DNA from 4 places in the Trichocoleus sp. AS-A1 genome. Region 4 is predicted to be linked to each of the others. Evidence: predicted binding sites of a transcription regulator. Region 4 holds the regulator's gene; each other region holds the start of a gene.
The links. Region 4 encodes NtcA, which controls nitrogen genes in cyanobacteria. Its sites were predicted from a motif close to TTTGTANNNNNNNNTACAAA; they were not measured.
Positions count from the first base shown of each region.

Region 1: the regulator NtcA is predicted to act here: its motif matches at 1,951-1,970, upstream of crtR (beta-carotene hydroxylase).
Region 2: the regulator NtcA is predicted to act here: its motif matches at 2,790-2,809, upstream of NC994_RS09830 (ferredoxin--nitrite reductase).
Region 3: the regulator NtcA is predicted to act here: its motif matches at 2,197-2,216, upstream of NC994_RS17205 (ChaB family protein).

Region 1 is NZ_JAMPKG010000002.1:55,658-60,064, reverse strand. Features, by position in the region: gene NC994_RS01995 (CHAT domain-containing protein) at 1-783, opposite strand, end outside; gene NC994_RS01990 (COP23 domain-containing protein) at 1,024-1,863, opposite strand; gene crtR (beta-carotene hydroxylase) at 2,177-3,079, shown strand; gene aroH (chorismate mutase) at 3,137-3,571, opposite strand; gene sppA (signal peptide peptidase SppA) at 3,653-4,407, opposite strand, start outside.
Region 2 is NZ_JAMPKG010000010.1:76,215-80,621, reverse strand. Features, by position in the region: gene NC994_RS09835 (CmpA/NrtA family ABC transporter substrate-binding protein) at 1-1,072, opposite strand, end outside; gene NC994_RS09830 (ferredoxin--nitrite reductase) at 1,153-2,688, opposite strand; gene NC994_RS09825 (DICT sensory domain-containing protein) at 3,163-4,407, shown strand, end outside.
Region 3 is NZ_JAMPKG010000021.1:102,852-107,258, reverse strand. Features, by position in the region: gene NC994_RS17210 (right-handed parallel beta-helix repeat-containing protein) at 1-1,952, shown strand, start outside; gene NC994_RS17205 (ChaB family protein) at 2,342-2,611, shown strand; gene NC994_RS17200 (hypothetical protein) at 3,028-3,579, shown strand; gene NC994_RS17195 (aspartate aminotransferase) at 3,858-4,407, opposite strand, start outside.
Region 4 is NZ_JAMPKG010000029.1:69,969-74,375, forward strand. Features, by position in the region: gene NC994_RS20435 (pre-16S rRNA-processing nuclease YqgF) at 1-46, opposite strand, end outside; gene NC994_RS20440 (DUF3084 domain-containing protein) at 121-1,722, opposite strand; gene ntcA (global nitrogen regulator NtcA) at 1,970-2,641, opposite strand; gene fabI (enoyl-ACP reductase FabI) at 3,021-3,797, shown strand; gene hisB (imidazoleglycerol-phosphate dehydratase HisB) at 3,951-4,407, shown strand, end outside.

The DNA.
Region 1 (4,407 bases), on a different contig from region 4:
ATTTCCGCCCGTTAGCAGCGAAGGGAGGGATAAAGGAGTAAAGGGTAGCGTGGCTGTATTTGAGGTAGGTAGCGGTTGAACTTCTAAACTTAGCGGACTGCCAGGTAGACTCAGCCGCACTAATTTCTCACCCGGTACACCGACTACAGCAATTTGCCCCCCAGTCGCCCTCATCTGCCCCGTAGTAACTGCCGTGCCACCTAACAGGGTTAAATTCTCCGATACTGCCAAATTCCCCGCATTGATAATGCTTCCAGGTTGAGGAGTGTTAAAAATAAACTGGTTGGGCGTTCCGACCAATGTAGCGTAGTCATTCGCCCCCATTGCATTAAACCAATTGCTGCCAAAAGCAATACCTGTGGCAGTGGTGGCGGTAAATGAAGCAGGAACGTTTAGGCTGGCATGAGAACCAAAAATAATGCCTGATGGATTCATCAAGAACAGGTTGGAGTTTCCCCCTGTGACTTGGATTAATCCATTGATATAAGAAGCATTCCCACCTGTAACGCGCCCTAAGATATTTTGAATATTAGGGTTAGAAAGAAAGTTTGCAATTTCCCCAGAATTTAACTCTAGCTGCTCAAAGCTATGAAAAAGATTTGCTTTATCCTTTGAAAGCGTGCCGCCGCTAATGTTAAAACGGTTCCCCTCTGGAGTAACAATTGTGCCGGTGCCGTCAGCCGCTGGGGTAATCGGCTGTGCTTGTACTGGTTGAAGCGAGTTAGCGATCGCTGTTAGTGAAAACACTACCAGTAACAGCCTTATATTTCTAACGGCTGACATAGTTATGCACTTACCCTGGTGTCAATATCCCTAAAGTAACATTGACAGATTCAACGTGTTAGGAATGCTTTTATTTGTTTTAGCTCATAAGAGCGATCGCCATCTATAAATAAATAAAATTGTCTGGCTTCCAGACGGCGCAATATTGGGAAGCCAAACAATTTTGTATCTTCTCTATTCTATTGATTGTGCTGATTATGCGATCGCGGGTTTGAGTCCCCGCTCGCCTATCAACAATTTTTAACGGAAGTTGCCTGGATTCAGTCGAGGATTGGCTCGATTCGAGCGCATAGGCACTCCGCCTTTCAACTGGGTGCCGGTGCCACCATCAGCTCGATCTAAGAAAGGTCGCAGGTTAACGCTTTGTGACTTACGGCTGGAGCGATTCGTGGTCCCGCCAAGGGAAGATAAGCCCAAGTTTAAGAGATCGTTGAGCATCTGAGCATCCCGACCCCCAACAAAGGTATTGACGCCCTCTGTCACCTGTCCGCTGTCAGCAGTGCTGATATTTTGGAAAACGCGATCGCGGATTAACTGCGGATTTTCACCGGGAGGTACAGTCAGGACAATCCGACAGTCTGGATTTTTCTGAGTCGTGATGCAAACAACGTTGTAGTTATTTTCCACCGATGCCCGCATTTCCTGAAGACCATCGGGTCGATAAGATTCTAATCTGCGACTAATTTCGTTACAGCGTCTCTCCGCAGTCCAACCACCGCCTAAAGGACTGGGAGTTGCCCAAGCATAAGCTTGATCGGGTTGACTTTTCGGGTGATACATCACCATATACTGACTGTTCGTTAGCTGGCAGGTAAACCGTGGCTTGTTAGCAGTTGTACTATTCTCTGATTCCGTTCCTGAGCTAGTGGTGCTATCTGGACTCCCATCGGTGTCTACCACAACATCCCCGTCCGAGGTCTGAGTATTCTCATCTTCTACACCCGGCAGTTGCGCTTGCTGAACAGAACCTGCAAAGGCGATACCGCTATTCAGTAGCATTGCTACACCAGCAGATAAAGCCACACTTTTGACAACTAAGGACTTTGTCTCAGACGCGAACCTAGACAGATATGGTGACATATCAACAATCCTCCTGTATATTTTTTGGCTATCGTTAGCATCATTTGAATTAAATGAGCTAATTTCATAAATCTTTATAAATTGGTCTCCGTAGCGTATACTACGAAAGCACGACTAGAATCCCCCGCTTCCCTAGTAGGAATAAGGGTAAGAAGTCAGGAAAATAGCTCGTATTTTTTGAAAATTGTCAATCAGTGGGTACAGTTTCTCGTGTATCCAATGTTGCACAACATACCCCCCTAGATGCCATAGTGACGGGAAAACCGAAGCAAAGTTCCCGCAGAACCCTTAAATCATTAAAAAGGAGAAAACAATGTTGTTGGAGGCACAAAAGCCGCTGACAGTTCCCAGACATTTCCTGGAACCGCCTGCGTCCCTAAGCCCAACGCTACTCATGTTTCTAGCCGCCGTAGCGATGGTTGTGCTATCAAACTTTGGTTATTGGCTCTGGGAGTGGCCTCACTGGTGTTGCTTTGTCACAAACACGATCGCCTTGCACATTTGTGGAACGGTGATTCACGATGCTTGTCATAATTCTGCCCATCGTAACCGAGTCATCAATGCCATCCTGGGACATGGCAGTGCGCTGATGTTAGTCTTTGCCTTCCCAGTATTTACTAGGGTTCATTTGCAGCATCATGCCCATGTCAATGACCCGGAAAACGATCCAGATCATTACGTTTCTACTGGCGGACCCCTGTGGTTAATTCCGGTGCGATTTTTATACCACGAAGTATTTTTCTTTAAACGTCAGCTGTGGCGAAAATACGAACTTTTGGAATGGTTCTTAAGCCGTTTGTTTGTCGGGACGATTTTCTATATTTCAATTCAGTACCACTTCTTAGGCTACATTCTCAATTTTTGGTTTATCCCTTCTGCCCTGGTAGGATTGGCGCTGGGATTGTTTTTTGATTATTTGCCGCATCGCCCTCATCAAGAACGCGATCGCTGGAAAAATGCCAGAGTCTACCCCAACCCCATCCTCAATTTGCTGATCATGGGGCAAAATTACCACCTCATTCATCATTTGTGGCCTTCCATTCCCTGGTATCACTACCAGAATGCTTATTACGCCACCAAGCCCCTCTTAGATGAAAAAGGCTGTTATCAAACTCTGGGAATCTGGCAAGGAAAAAATTTCTGGAGCTTTTTATATGACGTTTTTTTAGGCATCCATTTTCACAACAAATCACCTAAAAACCTAGAAAATAGCTAATAAATGTCATTAGTGATTCGTCAATGACGAGGGACGAATCACTAATGACAAAAAACCTCAGCGATGAAACGACTGAATCGTTGACTGCGAGGATAAGCTAACCTGAGACAAACTCCAATCCGGTCTTAGGCTTTTAGCTCCCCGCAGATAAGGATGGTAAATCGGTGGATGGGAAGCTGGCAAATTGACGTGAATTAAGAAGCGGATGCAACGCTCCAGCCCTCCCTCCACGTGCATTTGCTGGACATCTAGCAGAGGAACATTGTCCCAGTGGGGACGAGAGCGAGCGATCGCAGCGGGAAAGATCGCATCCAGATCCCGCGTTACCGAGAACGTGGCACTAATAATTAGATCGGGATGTAGTTGATTGTGTACTTCTAATTCATCGAGTAGTTCCGCTACCACTTCTCGAATTGCCTCAGCCGTGTTTTGTGAGGCAGTTGTTGCCCCGCGAATCGCTCGAACTCGCCACTCCACGCAAGCATCCTCCATTTTATAATTGAGATTTTGAATTTTAGATTTTGGATTTCAGAATCATCTAAATCATCTATAATCTAAAATCTAAACTTCAGACTAGGGTCGGTAAAGCCACAACGGCTGACCACTGGTAGAAAGTTCAAATTCTAACCAGTCTATCCCAGCTGATAGACTAGATGCCCCTTGAACTCTGCTCGATACCACACGATTCCAGAAAGGTTTGCGTTCTTCCAGGGTGTAACACTTCGTTTTTTCGGGATCGAGACCGACCAGTTCCGCAGCCCAACGGCGGGCATCTTCCTCAGTGCCAAGCCGGTCAACAATTCCCAGTTCTAACGCTTGTTGACCTGTGAAAATGCGACCATCGGCAAAACTTTTAACGGTTTCGGTTGTCAGCTTCCGAGCCTCAGCAACCGTTTGCACAAATTGCTGATAACTGACGTCAATCAGGTCTTGGAGAATATTCTTTTCCGGCTCGGTGAGTTCCCGGTCAAAAGCCAGAATATCTTTATAAGGACCCGATTTGATCACCTTGAAAGAAACGCCAATCTTTTCTAGCAAGCGCTCCAGGTTGTTTCCCCGGAGAATTACACCGATACTGCCGGTAATTGTGCCTGGGTTGGAAACAATGTGTTCGGCTCCCATCCCGATATAGACTCCTCCAGATGCGGAGATATTGCCAAAGCTGGCAACAATTTTCACCTTTTTTTGCAGGCGAGTCAGGGCTTCATAGATTTCTTGCGAATCCCCGACCGTACCACCAGGACTATCAATGCGTAGCAGTAATGCTGGAAACTTTCGTTCTTCAACCGTTTTCAGGCTTTCTAGAACTTGTTTTCGGGTAGTACTGC
Region 2 (4,407 bases), on a different contig from region 4:
AAGAAGCGTTATCTGACCAGAACTTCATCAGTAGCGGACTATTTTGCACGACCGGGCGACCATCGCCGTAGTCAATGTTGCCTTTGGAGCGTTCGATAATATCTTTGGCTGGGACTTTAAACCATTTTGCTTGGGAGACAATTTGGCACATCTCTTCTTTGTTTTCTGCCTTGTCGCACCACTGCTGGGCTTCTTGGATTGCCATTAGCAGCGCTTTGGCAGAATTGGGATTTTTATCTACCCAATCAGCCCGCATCGCAAAAGCTTTTTCGGGATGGTCTTTCCACAGTTCTCCCGTTACCAAGGCGGTGTAACCCTGCCCTTGGTTCACCAGCTGGGCGTTCCACGGTTCGCCTACACAGAAGGCTTCCATGTTGCCCGTTTTCATATTCGCCACCATCTGAGGCGGTGGTACGGGGACTGTAGAAATATCCTTGTTTGGATCGATGCCGCCTGCGGCTAACCAGTAGCGCATCCAGAGGTCGTGGGTGCCACCAGGATAGGTAATAGCTGCCTTGAAGTCATTTTTGCCCCCAGCTTTGGTAAAGGCTTCTTTAAGTCCTTTGCTGTCTAAGCCGACTTTGGATTCTTTGTAAGTATTGGCAACAGAAATTGCTTGACCATTGGTATTTAACCGCGCCAGGATGTACATCGGCACTGGCTGCTTGTTCTTGGTTTGTCCCAAGCTCATAAAGTAAGGCATGGGGGATAAAATATGCGCCCCATCAATGCCACCGGCGTTACCGGCTGTGCCTAGCTCCAAGTTATCGCGGGTGACGGGCCAGGAAGCTTGCTTGACAACCTCAACCTCTGTCATGCCGTATTTGGCAAACAACCCTTTTTCCTGGGCTACAACTAGGGGCGCGGAATCCGTTAGAGCAATAAATCCTAGCTTGGCGGTGGTTGTTTCTACTTTCGGCGCGTTGGCTGCCGTGCTGGTGGCAACGGGGGAGGATTTTGAAGCGGACTTGGCGCTATCGGTCGGGCCGGAACTACAGCCATGAGCTAGCAAGCTTCCGGCTGTGGCTGCGCCTGCTGTAATGATAAATTGCCGTCTAGAAACTCTGCTCATATTTCTCTTGGAAGTGGTAACTCGGTGGTACGTAGTCGGGAATTAGTGGTAGGGAGTCGCTAAAAGCTTCTTTGCAACTCCTAGAAGCGAGGAGTCGCCCCAAACTGTTCGATCAATAAATTCCGCAATACAGGTTTGAGGTCTTCGCAGGGAATGCTTTTCTGGACGCAGGTACCCAAATGGGCTTCTTTACCAACTGTGCCTCCCATGTAAAGATCGACACCTTCTAAGGTTTTGCCGTTTTTGCGAACTTTTGTCCCCATCAAACCGATGTCGGCTACTTGAGGCTGACCGCAGGAGTTGGGGCAACCAGTCCAGTGAATCCGCACGGGTTTGGTTAGAGATAATTCTGCTCCCAGTTCTTCAATCGTTGCCAGGGCACGGTTTTTAGTTTCAATTAAGGCAAAGTTGCAGAACTGCGATCCGGTGCAGGAGACTAGCGATCGCGCTAAAGGATCGGGATTGATCGAGAATCGTTCTAGCAGGGGTTCGGCTAAGCAGGCGTCTAAGCGCGAGTCGGGAATATTCGGGATGATGACATTTTGCTCAACGGTGAACCGCATTTCGCCGTTGCCGTAAACTTCAGCCATCCGAGCCAGGTCAAACATATCCTGGGCATAGAGACGCCCCACGGGAACGTGTAAGCCGACGTAGTTTAAGCCGGGTTGCTTTTGGGGGTACACGCCGATGTGGTCGCGCTTTTCCCAGTCAATTTCGTCCTTTTCGGCGGCTGGTTGGAGGGGCTTCTCCAGATATTCTTCTACCAAGGCTCGGAATTGTCCTAACCCCAATTCATCGATCAGCCACATCAGCCGTGCTTTGTGCCGATTCGATCGGGGACCGCGATCGCGAAAAACTTCTAAAACGGCTCGGCATACCTCTACAACATCGTCAGGATGCACCCAAGCATTGAGGGGAATGGCAGCATCACACCGCTTGGCAGAGAACAAACCACCGACGAGGACATTAAACCCAAAGATGCCCTCTTTGTAGGCGGGGACGAAGGCAAGGTCGTTGATTTCGGCGTGAACCGAGTTGTCGCGGCAACCCGCGATCGCAATATTGAATTTCCGGGGCAGATTGCTGAAAGCTTTGTTGCCTTCCCCATGATTCGTAATCATGTCCTGGACTTGCTGCACCAGACTTCGCGTATCAAACAATTCATCCGCATCAATCCCCGCAACTGGCGAACCTGTGATGTTGCGGACGTTATCCATTCCCGACTGAATGCTGGTCATCCCGACTCGCTCTAACCGTCGGAAAATTTCTGGCACATCCTCGATTCGGACTCCCCGCAGTTGGATATTTTGCCGGGTGGTGATATCGCCGCTGCCATCTTCGCCGTAACGCTGCACAATCTCGGCGAGCATTCGCATTTGATCGCTGGTGAGGAGACCGCTGGGCATCCGCATCCGCATCATAAATTTTCCGGGCGTAACGGGTCTGAAGAAAATCCCTACCCACTTGAGTCGGTGGTCGCGGTCTGTTTCGTCCATCGCCTCCCAGCCAACCTGGGCAAAATGTTCAATTTCTGCCTTTACCGCCAGACCATCTTTCTCTGCTTTGAATTTTTCAAATTTATTAAGACTTGCTGTGGGCGTGGCTGTGCTTGTCATGGGTGTGTCCTCATTACGTGGCGCTCGAATGCCCGCAAACGGATAATCTTGTGTTTGTCAATTGCTCGTTGATGATAAGTTATGCAAACTCAACTGTGAAATTCGTATAAGAAATTACAAAATGTTAATACGAATGAAGTTTTTGCATCGATCGGATGCCATTTAGTCATGACATCCCCCTTAAGGAGGATTAATGATTTACATAAGAAATTCTTGTGGCGAGGGGTTTTGGGGAAGCGATCGCTTCCCCAAAACCCCTATCAATGCAATCATTGAGTTTCCCTCAACTCACGCCCATCAAATAACAAAACTCACACAAGTGTGATTTAGCTGCCCTTGAACGTGGAGTTAAGCAATTTTGTGAGAATTTACAATCGTTAAAACCGGATTACAAGGAAATATTCAAACCGTTAGTAGGGAACGCTCTTTTGTACGATAGGCATAGAACGGGTACGAAACTCGGCAAATTACTAAATGATCATCCCGACTTCTGTGCTGGCAGATTTGCTGCAAGTCCTGCCCCAGCTGCGACCTCAAATGTATTTCAAGTCTTCCTTAATCGCCTTATCTCATGCGATGGAAGACCAGGTTCTGGCATCTTTAGACCAGCATCTGGTGATTGCCAGTTTCCAGCGAGAGCGCTTCTATCGTCAGGAAGCTCACCGTTATCGACGGATTGCAGAACGGACAGAGCAGTTATATGTGCTGGCAGCCCCAGAAACCGACTTTAGCAACAGTTCGGAAGCTTACGAAACTGTTGCTTTTGAGCCGACCGATGGTTTAAGTCAAGAGTGGCACTTAGTGGTGATCGGGCAGAATTATGCTACCTGCTTGGTTTGTCGAGAACGAAACCTAACAGAGGATGGGCGATCGCGTCAGGGTGTAAGAGGAAAGACCGCAGCTAGAAAAGGAATCGCACCCGCGTTTTCCCCTAGCCGCCGCACTTCTGACCTTCCTCGAACCACCTCCCGATTGCGGATGTCATCGTTTGAAGGGATAGACCCCGCCCGCCGGTTTGAGGGAATCTGGACGTTCGATCGGCAAGTCAGTTGCATCGTTGCTGAATTATTACTCAATCGGATTTCGCAGTACCGTCCGGAATTGGCTCAAAAGCTCGCTCAAGCACGAAATATTTACGGCATTCCTTCGAGGGGAGAGTTTTTAGAAACTTCCTTTGGAAAAACCGATCGGGAAGTAGCGAATCGGCAGAATTTTTTAGTTCAAAACTCCGTACAGCCACAGGCGGCAAAGGAACCCTCTGCCCAAACTCCAGAGTCTCTAACCGACAATCCCGACCCCTTTGTTCAGTGCCTAGTCACTTACTTGCAAGCGGGGCAGTACAAGCTGCTCAAAGCTTATCGCTCAATTTCCGCCCAAGAACGCAAAGAACGCCTAGTCAACTCGATTACGGCTGCCATCCGGCGGGGTAGCCATACGGGACAGCCGTTACACCCGGATGAAATTCTATCCATTGCCGTACAGGAATTAGGACAGGCATTGTTCGCTTGCCGGTGTCTGATTTATCGTGCCGGGGAAATCGATACTTCTGCCACGATTAACCATGAATTTTTGAAAGTGACCGATAACGGGAATTCTCGACTTGCCTCTGCACTCGGTCAGGATTGGCCTTTACAGGAAAATCCTCTATTTCAGGAAGTTGTGCAGAACCGAGAGCGAGTTTATGTTGCCGATACTCATATCGACCCTCGCATTGTAGAA
Region 3 (4,407 bases), on a different contig from region 4:
CCCAAGAGAGGGTTTTTTCTACAGGTTTATCGTTTTCAGACCCTTTCTTTCAGGGTAATTTCTTGGGTCAAACTAGAAATCAACAACTTCAACGCGATCGCAATTTTGAAGCAGCGATGGCAGGATTTGATGTTGAAGCTGGCGTGAAAATCGCCCAGCTAGGTCAAACCGGCGACCTCCGAGGTTATGCCGGACTGTATTATTATGATGCCCCAGGCAGTTCGGAGATTTTAGGCTGGCGCACTCGGTTGGAAGCGCGTCCTACTGACACTTTTAGGCTGGGACTCTTGCTCTCAAATGATGCCACTTTTGGTACGAATTTGGTGCTGAATGTCGGGGCGAATTTTCCCGGCACTCGTCCCAGAGAGATAAGAAAAGAAGATCGAGTTCTGGCGCGTCTGGGGGAATCTGTGACCCGAAACGCGAATATCGTAGTCGATGAACAATCCGAATCTGAGTCTTTCAGCGTGCAGGATACGGTATTTGTTACGAATCCCGCGACGGGTCAACCGTGGAGATTTCGGCACGTCAATTTGGGAATTGGAACCGGGAACGGCACGTTCGAGAATCCGACTGCAACGGTTGCGGAAGCTTTGGCTGTGGCTCAATCCAATGATATTGTCTACGTGCAACCAGGGACAAATCTTGGGGTTCCTGCTTTCAAGATTCCCGACCAAGTGCAGGTGCTTTCAACTGGCCCTGTGCAGCGTATAGATACCGTGGAACTCGGCAATCTACAATTACCCTTATCTAATGCAGGGGTACTGCCAGACGTGACAGGAACAGTCACGATGGGGAATATGACAACGCTTTCGGGTTTCGCCATTAGCGCAACCACTGGTTCTGGCATCGCTGGAAGCAACATCAGCAATGCAATTATTCGAGACAATGCGATCGCGAATTCTGCCAGTGAGGGCATCTTACTTGAGAACGTGACTGGGCAGATACTAATTCAAGACAACGCGATCGCAAATTCTGCTTTGGAAGGCTTTTCCCTCAGCAATAATCAGGGGCAAGTTAACCTAATTCTTGTCAAAAACACGATCGCCAACAATGGTGCTTTAGCTAACGAAGGGGACGGCATCAATCTTGAACTTCGCAATACTGCAACTGGAACCTTTAATATCTCAGAGAATACGATTACTGGCAGTAACAGCTTCGGGAGCATCGCCGACGGAGTCGAGGTAAAACTGTTCGAGAGTGCTTCCGGAACCTTTACTCTGACTAATAACCAAATAACCGCAAATCAATTTAGTGGCATTAATATTGAACTTGAATCCAATACTTTGGGGACATTTGAGATTGCCAACAGCACAATCTCAGGCAATCAATTTGATGGAATTTCTATCAAGCTAAACGATAGCGCGACTGGAACGTTTAATATCACTAATACTCAAATTTCTAAAAACGGGTTTTATGGGATTGGGATACTTCTCTCAAATAACACCTCTGGAACCTTCAACATTACCAATAGCACCATTGCTGAAAATCAAGATAATGGAGTGAATATCGCACTTTCCGATGCAGCGATAGGAACAGTCAATATTTCTAACAATCAGCAAATTTCTAAAAATGGATTTTACGGAATTTTTACCAGCATCAATGGAAACGCCCAACTTCAATTCCTCAGTGAATCAAATCAAATTATAGATAATGCTTTTACCGGGCTTTCCCTCAACAGCTACGATACTGCTAAAATCTTTGCCGGAGTCCGGCTTAACACCATAACAGGCAGCGCAATCGGCGATTTCGAAGCAATAACCAGCGGTTCTGGCGATACAATTTGTCTCCAACCCCGCAATAATACGATTGGAAACTTTTTCTTAAATGACAGTTTTGGAGGAGCGATCCAGATAGAAACGGGAACGCTGTCTACAAATAATATCTCTGTCAGCGATCTTAACAATTGGTCTGGAACCACTGTATCGGCTGGAACTTGTGGTTTCCCTTAATCGGTAAACGATACCAGTTCACTTTTGTCGGATCTCACGTGTAATCCCCCAGATCCCCATTTTCAGGTGGGATTCGAGAATTGAAGTGCCTGTAGAGACGCGATTAATCGCGTCTCTACAGGAGTTCGCGAATTATTTAGGCGTAGCAATCCTACATGATTCGTGAAGGAGAGATCCCCAACTTCGAGAAAGAAGCCGGGGATCTGAACCACTGTATTCGCCAGTAGATGATTTGTAGGGAGAAGTTGTGTAACAAGATACAGAATGACTTTACATAAGATAATGCCTCAGATAGGTATATCGAGGAGCCATAACTACATCCTAGGACGAGGAATTTGTACCTCTGGCTTTCTAATATTGATCTCAAGCAAAAATAATAGGAGTAGTTTATGACCGAACAACCAGATCAACAAGTTAATAACTTACCTTCAGAAGTCCAAGAACTGCCTGAGGCTGCTCAGCAGATTTTCCAGGCTGCATTTAAGAGTGCTCATGAAGACGGGATGGACGAAGAAGCTGCCCGCAAGGTTGCGTGGAACACCATCAACAGCGAATACCGTCAAGGTGAAGATGGCAACTGGGAGCGGACTCCTGAAATGATAAACGAAGACAATTCAAATCCCGTAACCCGCGCTGCGGTTCAGTCTGGCGGCAATTAAACGCTTTTAAGTAGCAATCGTTTAGATTGATTGACAATAGAAGGCGGTCTGTGACTTGCACAGACCGCCTTTTGCCTATAGGTCTACGTTTAGCTTAATTTGCAGTAAAATGAACCGTTTCAAGTGCAGCGAACGATATATAGATAAATACCCTCAGATAGAACCTCACCCCTAGCCCCTCTCCCTCTGGGTTCACAAGGTAGGGTTACACCAGAGTGCATTCAATAAAGAATTTCCATCGTGGCGTCTGAAAGCAAATTGTTCGCGTCGCCAGTTGACTAAAGCAACTGCGCCCAAAAGATAAATTTGAATAAATTATGATAATTTATGGTTGTAGCTAGCTCAACCTTGCTAATTGTCTCAACTCCATGGTTGATCAATTAACCAGGTAAAAAAATAAAAGGAGGTAGAACATAATGAAAAAAACATTCAATAACCTATTGTTAACAGGTCTTGTAGTGTTTTCAATGGCGCTGGTCAGTGGTTGTGGTGGAGGCGAAAACTCTACTACTTCTCAGGCTTCTCCTTCCCCAAAATCTCCTACATCCCAGACTGCAACTACCTCTAAACCGACTTCTTCTCAACTGAAGTTTGAAAAATCTTTTTTGGTCAGAAAAACTCCCGATAAAAAAGTTGTGCCGGTTAATGATGGAGTTTATAAAAGGGGAGAAGATGTTCAGCTAGTCTTGCTCAATGTTGGCAAATTTAAGAAAGGTCAGGATGGGAAAAACTGGCTAGATATGGATATGGAAGTTAAAAATGCCAAGGGCGAAGTTATTTTGGTGAAAAAGAGCTTAATTGGAGAAAAAGGACATACAGCTTTAAAAGATGATGTAGCAGCCTCTCCCAATGGCACTGTTAATACAACTCCTAAAATTCAACCGGGAACTTACCAAATTCAGCTAACGATTTATGACAAGGTGGGTGGTGGTAGGGTAACAGAAACTAAAGCTTTTACTTTGAAATAAGGGCGGCGCAAACAAAAATCATCTACTGGATACGATACGGTAGATGATTTGTAATTCCCTTTAACACATTGCACCCCTCCCCGCAGGCAGGGAGGGGTGCCGGAGCCTCAGAAAATGGCAGGGAGGGGTTGGGAACGGTAGAAAATCAGACAAATTTTATCCCTAATTAAAGTTTGCACTTATACAAGCAAATTCATCTAAAGGATAACGCTAGTTATTTTTGAAATAGCCGAGTTTCCAAATTGGAGATTAAACCCAAAAATTCAAGCTTCGATGTTTTATCCCTGCTTGATAAACGCGCCCTCATTTTCGGATGAATAGCGGATATTGGCTTCTTTGAAACGCCGCAAAGCTTCAGCTAAGCGATCGCATTCAGCAATCAAACTCACCCGCACATATCCCTCACCAGCAGCTCCAAAGGCATTTCCGGGAGTCACGACCACGCCCGTCTGCTGCAAGACAGAGAGGGCAAAATCTGTTGAGGTCATTCCTACCGGACACGGAACCCACAGGTACATGGTGGCTTTTGGTTTGGGAACCGTCCAACCCAACTCAGCAAATCCCTCGATCAGAAAATCGCGGCGACGGCGATAGCGATCGCAGACCTGATTGACATAAACATCTGGAAGCTGTAAGGCGGTTTCGGCGGCAGATTGCAAGGCGGCAAAGATGCCATAATCCAGATTGGTTTTGAGTGTCCGCAACCCTTGAATGATGTGTTGGTTGCCTACGACAAAGCCGACGCGCCAGCCTGCCATGTTGTAAGTTTTAGACAGGGTATGAAACTCGACGCCGATTTCCTTCGCCCCTGGAATTTCTAACAAGCTG
Region 4 (4,407 bases):
CGGCTAAACCACACTTATCGCGCCCTGGATCGAACCCTAAAATCATCTGAATTGGCTAATTGCTAATTTACGAATGGTTAATTGCCATTAGTCATCATCTCATCACTAATGACTAATAAATTACATCCTCACCACAACTTCTCCGTCTTCAACTGCCTCCAAATTTAATTTCATGGGTCCGGCAATATAGGCGTCCTCTGCCACGACCGCTTTCAGAGAAATCGGCTTATTGTGCTTTTTCAACTGCTCGATAAACCGAATCAAGCTAACAATTCGATTGTCCCCAACCTGAACTGTATCTCCTAAAATCCCCGCGCGAGTGGCTCGGAACTGGGATGCTCCAAGCAGCAGGTCAATCCGCTGCCGAATTTGTTGGTCGGTCATGTTTGAAGGATCGGCAGATGTCGTTGCTACGACTTCACCAGTGCGGAATACAACTTGATTGGGTGCGGCGTCTGCAAAGACTTGTACCTGCTTTTCTCCCTGGACATAGTTACCAGCCGAAAAAACTCGGACTACATAGTTTCGACCATCCTGAATCTGGTTGATCAGTTGCTCGACCTGTGCCTCTGTAATTTGCACGACCCGTTCGTTCGCCACCTTGTTGAGACCGGGTTGGGTCGCTTTAATCGCTGTCCGATTCGCTTCCCGTAATAGCTGCTCAATGACCTGTCGGGCTGCGGCTGGCTCGACAATACGAAAAACGCCAGCCGCCAGAACCTGACCGCGCAGCAGAGCCAGACTACCCTGACGCAAAGTTTGATAAGACTGGTAATACTGTTCTAAGGTTGCCACTTCCTGCTCTAGGGAAGCTTGTTGTTTTTCGAGTTCTTTAAGGCGATTTTCTCGCTGGGCAATCACCTCATCTCGTTGAGAAATTTTGTTATCAAGTAGAGATAAGGCTTTGTCTCGCTGGGCAATTTGCTCATCGCGATCGCTCAGGCTCTTCCGAAAGGCAGCAAGTTTCTCATCAAGTTCCACAAGGGCTTGATCCCGCTTGAGAATTTGCTCATCGCGTTGGCTAATTGCTCGGTCTTGCTGGGCAATTTTTTGGTCGCGCTGAGTCACTTTCGCTTTGAATTCAGTAATTTCAGCTCTGACTTGATTTCGCTGCTGGAGCAATTCTTGGCGTTCTGCTTGAAGTTGTTGGATTTCCGAACGTAGCGTCTTCGCTTGCCCAGAGACAGAGGTCAGCTGTTTTTGGGTTTGCTGAAAGCTGCTGGCGACCCGACTCAGTTCGCTTTGAGTTTGATTTAGTTGCGCCTCCGTCTGGCCTTGTTTAGCCAGCGCAGCTGCCAAAGATCGATTAATCGCATCTAAGCGCTGCTGAGCGACAGATTGCTGGGTGCGAGCTTGAGCGAGTTCCTTCTCGACTTGCTCTTTTTGGGCGGCGGTTTTAGCAAGTTCGCTTTCGGTTTTCCGTTTCTGCTCGTTCGCTTTGGCAATATCCTTACTGGCTGTCTTGAGTTTTTTCTGCACTTCTTGGAGTCTAAAAACTCCAATCCGCAATTGTTCGCTTGTCGCAAAGATGATTGTCAGTGTTGAGGCAGAAATCGTTAGTCCCGTTAGAATCGTTACTAAAACAGCTGTTTTGCGGGGACGCAGATTGAACAACGACAGGCGTGCTTTTCCCACGCGCGTGCCAATGCGATCGCCTACCGTTGCGATGACGCTTCCCAACACTAAAATAGACAAAATCAGGAAGAGCGCACTGTCGGTCATTGTCTGCTACAGTCATTCCAGTTACAGCCTATCGCATCGCAGGCTAGAGAAAGGGTTAACAGGAATTAAAGATCGAAGGTGAAATCGGAAAGGTTAAAGGTTGCAAGGTTGAAAACTATCCGCTTAAAACCTGACACCTTTTAACTCAACTCCCGACTAAATGTTAAAACTGGATAACCTGCTCGCGCTACCATGCCGTTTTAACCAACAACCTAACCTACAACCTGACGAGAGCCTCTAGCTGTTTTCAAGTAAACTGCTGACTCAGTGTAACTGGGTTGTGTACCGTAATTTTTTTCTTGTGGATAGAAATCATTTTTTCCTCCCGCAAATCTCCCAGTAAGCGGGTGACAGTTACCCTGGTGGAGCCGATTGCTTCTGCGATCGCTTGATGAGAAAGCTTCAGATCGATCGTAATTCCATTGGCGGTAGGAACGCCAAAATCACGGCACAGAATCAATAGAAAACTCACCAAGCGCGATCCCATATCTCGGTGAGCTAATGTCTCAATCATCATTTCTGTTTGCAAAATGCGCGAAGAAAGCCCTTGCAGCATCAACATCGATAGCTCCGGATTATCCTTGAGCGATTGCTCTACCTGATCGATCGGTGCCGAAAGCAGCTCCACTGGCGTAAATGCTACAGCGTGATAAAACCGATCCGAACGATGCCCTGTAATTAAGGACAGTACTCCAAAAACGCTGTTTTCTCGCAGCAACGCCACGGTAATTTCTTCCCCAGCTTCATACACGCGAGACAGCTTTACTGCACCTTTGAGCAAAAAGTATACCCGTTCAGCCGGGTCTCCTGGGAAAAAGATCGTCTTGCCCCGCTCAAAAGTTTCCACCACGGGTGGAAACGCCCCACCTCCCAGTTGACGGAACACAGCTGCTAGCGGTCTATCTTGCGTCACTGCCACTTCCTTTTTCCTAAATGCTGCCCTACAGACTTCTGCAACTTTCTGTCGGAGGAACTTTAACCATAGCAAAACAACTATGAGAGTTTTCTGACATTAGACACAGATAAACTGACTTCCAAGCGGTTTTTGTGCTATTTGATACAAAATTTTAAAGTAGTTTCCCCGGCTACCTTCTTTAGTTCTCTCCCTGCTCAAGGCAAGTAAGATTATGACGGAAAATGTTGATATCTTGACAGTATCTGCGCTATCGGGTGGGATGCATGGTGAGTAAGGAGGCACGCTCCTTACCCGTACTAGACAGCCTTGCTCCGGGCGATCGCGATCTTGAATACTCCCCTAAATCGGATATCCTCTAATATTGCCTTCAAAATCGACATTTATGCTAGATTTAACCGGAAAAAACGCCCTTGTCACCGGCATTGCCAACAACCGATCGATCGCCTGGGGGATTGCTCAGCAACTGCACCAAGCGGGTGCGAATCTAGGAGTGACTTACCTGCCAGACGACCGGGGTCGCTTTGAAAAAAAAGTGGCAGAGTTGGTAGAACCCCTCAACCCCAGCTTGTTTTTACCCTGCGATGTCCAGAATGAGACCCAAATTCAGTCTACATTTGACGCCATCCGCGATAAGTGGGGTAAGCTAGACATCCTGATCCATTGTCTTGCCTTTGCGAACAAGGAAGATTTATCAGGTGATTTTAGCAACACTACCCGCGCTGGCTTCACCCAAGCTCTAGAAATTAGTACCTATTCGCTGGTGCAACTTGCCGGGTCAGCAAAACCACTGATGACAGAAGGCGGCAGTATTGTCACGCTGACTTATCTAGGCGGCGTTAAGGTGATCCCCAACTACAACGTAATGGGAATTGCCAAGTCTGGATTGGAAATGAGTGTCCGTTACCTGGCATCTGAATTAGGTCCACAGAATATTCGCGTGAATGCAATTTCGGCAGGTCCTATCCGCACTTTGGCATCGTCGGCGGTAGGTGGCATTCTGGATATGATCCATCACGTTGAGGAAGTGGCACCGCTGCGACGCACTGTAACTCAGAAAGAAGTGGGAAATGCGGCTGCTTTCTTGTGTAGCGATTTGGCAAGTGGCATTACAGGTCAGGTGCTGTATGTCGATGCGGGATACGAGATTATGGGGATGTAAAAAGAATCAAACATTAAAAATTAAAAATTAAAAAGCAAAGATTCTGCTAATTTTTAATTTTTAATTTTGCATTTTAAAGGCTTTCGCGTCTCCCAGATGCTCAGTAAAGTAGGATAATAAACTTAACTTTATTTTCTTGAGTGAGCATCTGCGATGCAGGCACGCGATCGCCAATTTACACCTTCTCCAAGCATTGAACAGCTTTTGTCTCCTCGGATGGCAAGGGTTCCCCGCAAGACGGGCGAAACGGATGTTATCGTCACCGTCAAATTAGACGGGAATGGCACTTGCAATGCAAAAACTGGCATTCCGTTTTTAGACCATATGCTGCATCAAATCGCCTCTCACAGCCTGATTGATTTGGATGTAGCCGCGACGGGAGACTTGGAAATTGATGACCACCATACCAATGAAGATGTGGGAATTACCCTAGGAATGGCGTTGCATCAAGCACTGGGCGATCGCAAAGGAATTGTCCGATTTGGGAATTTCCTCGCCCCTCTCGATGAAGCGTTGGTTCAGGTAGCGTTAGATTTTTCCGGACGTCCTCATCTGAGCTATGGCTTAGAGATTCCCACTCAGCGAGTCGGGACTTATGACACCCAGCTGG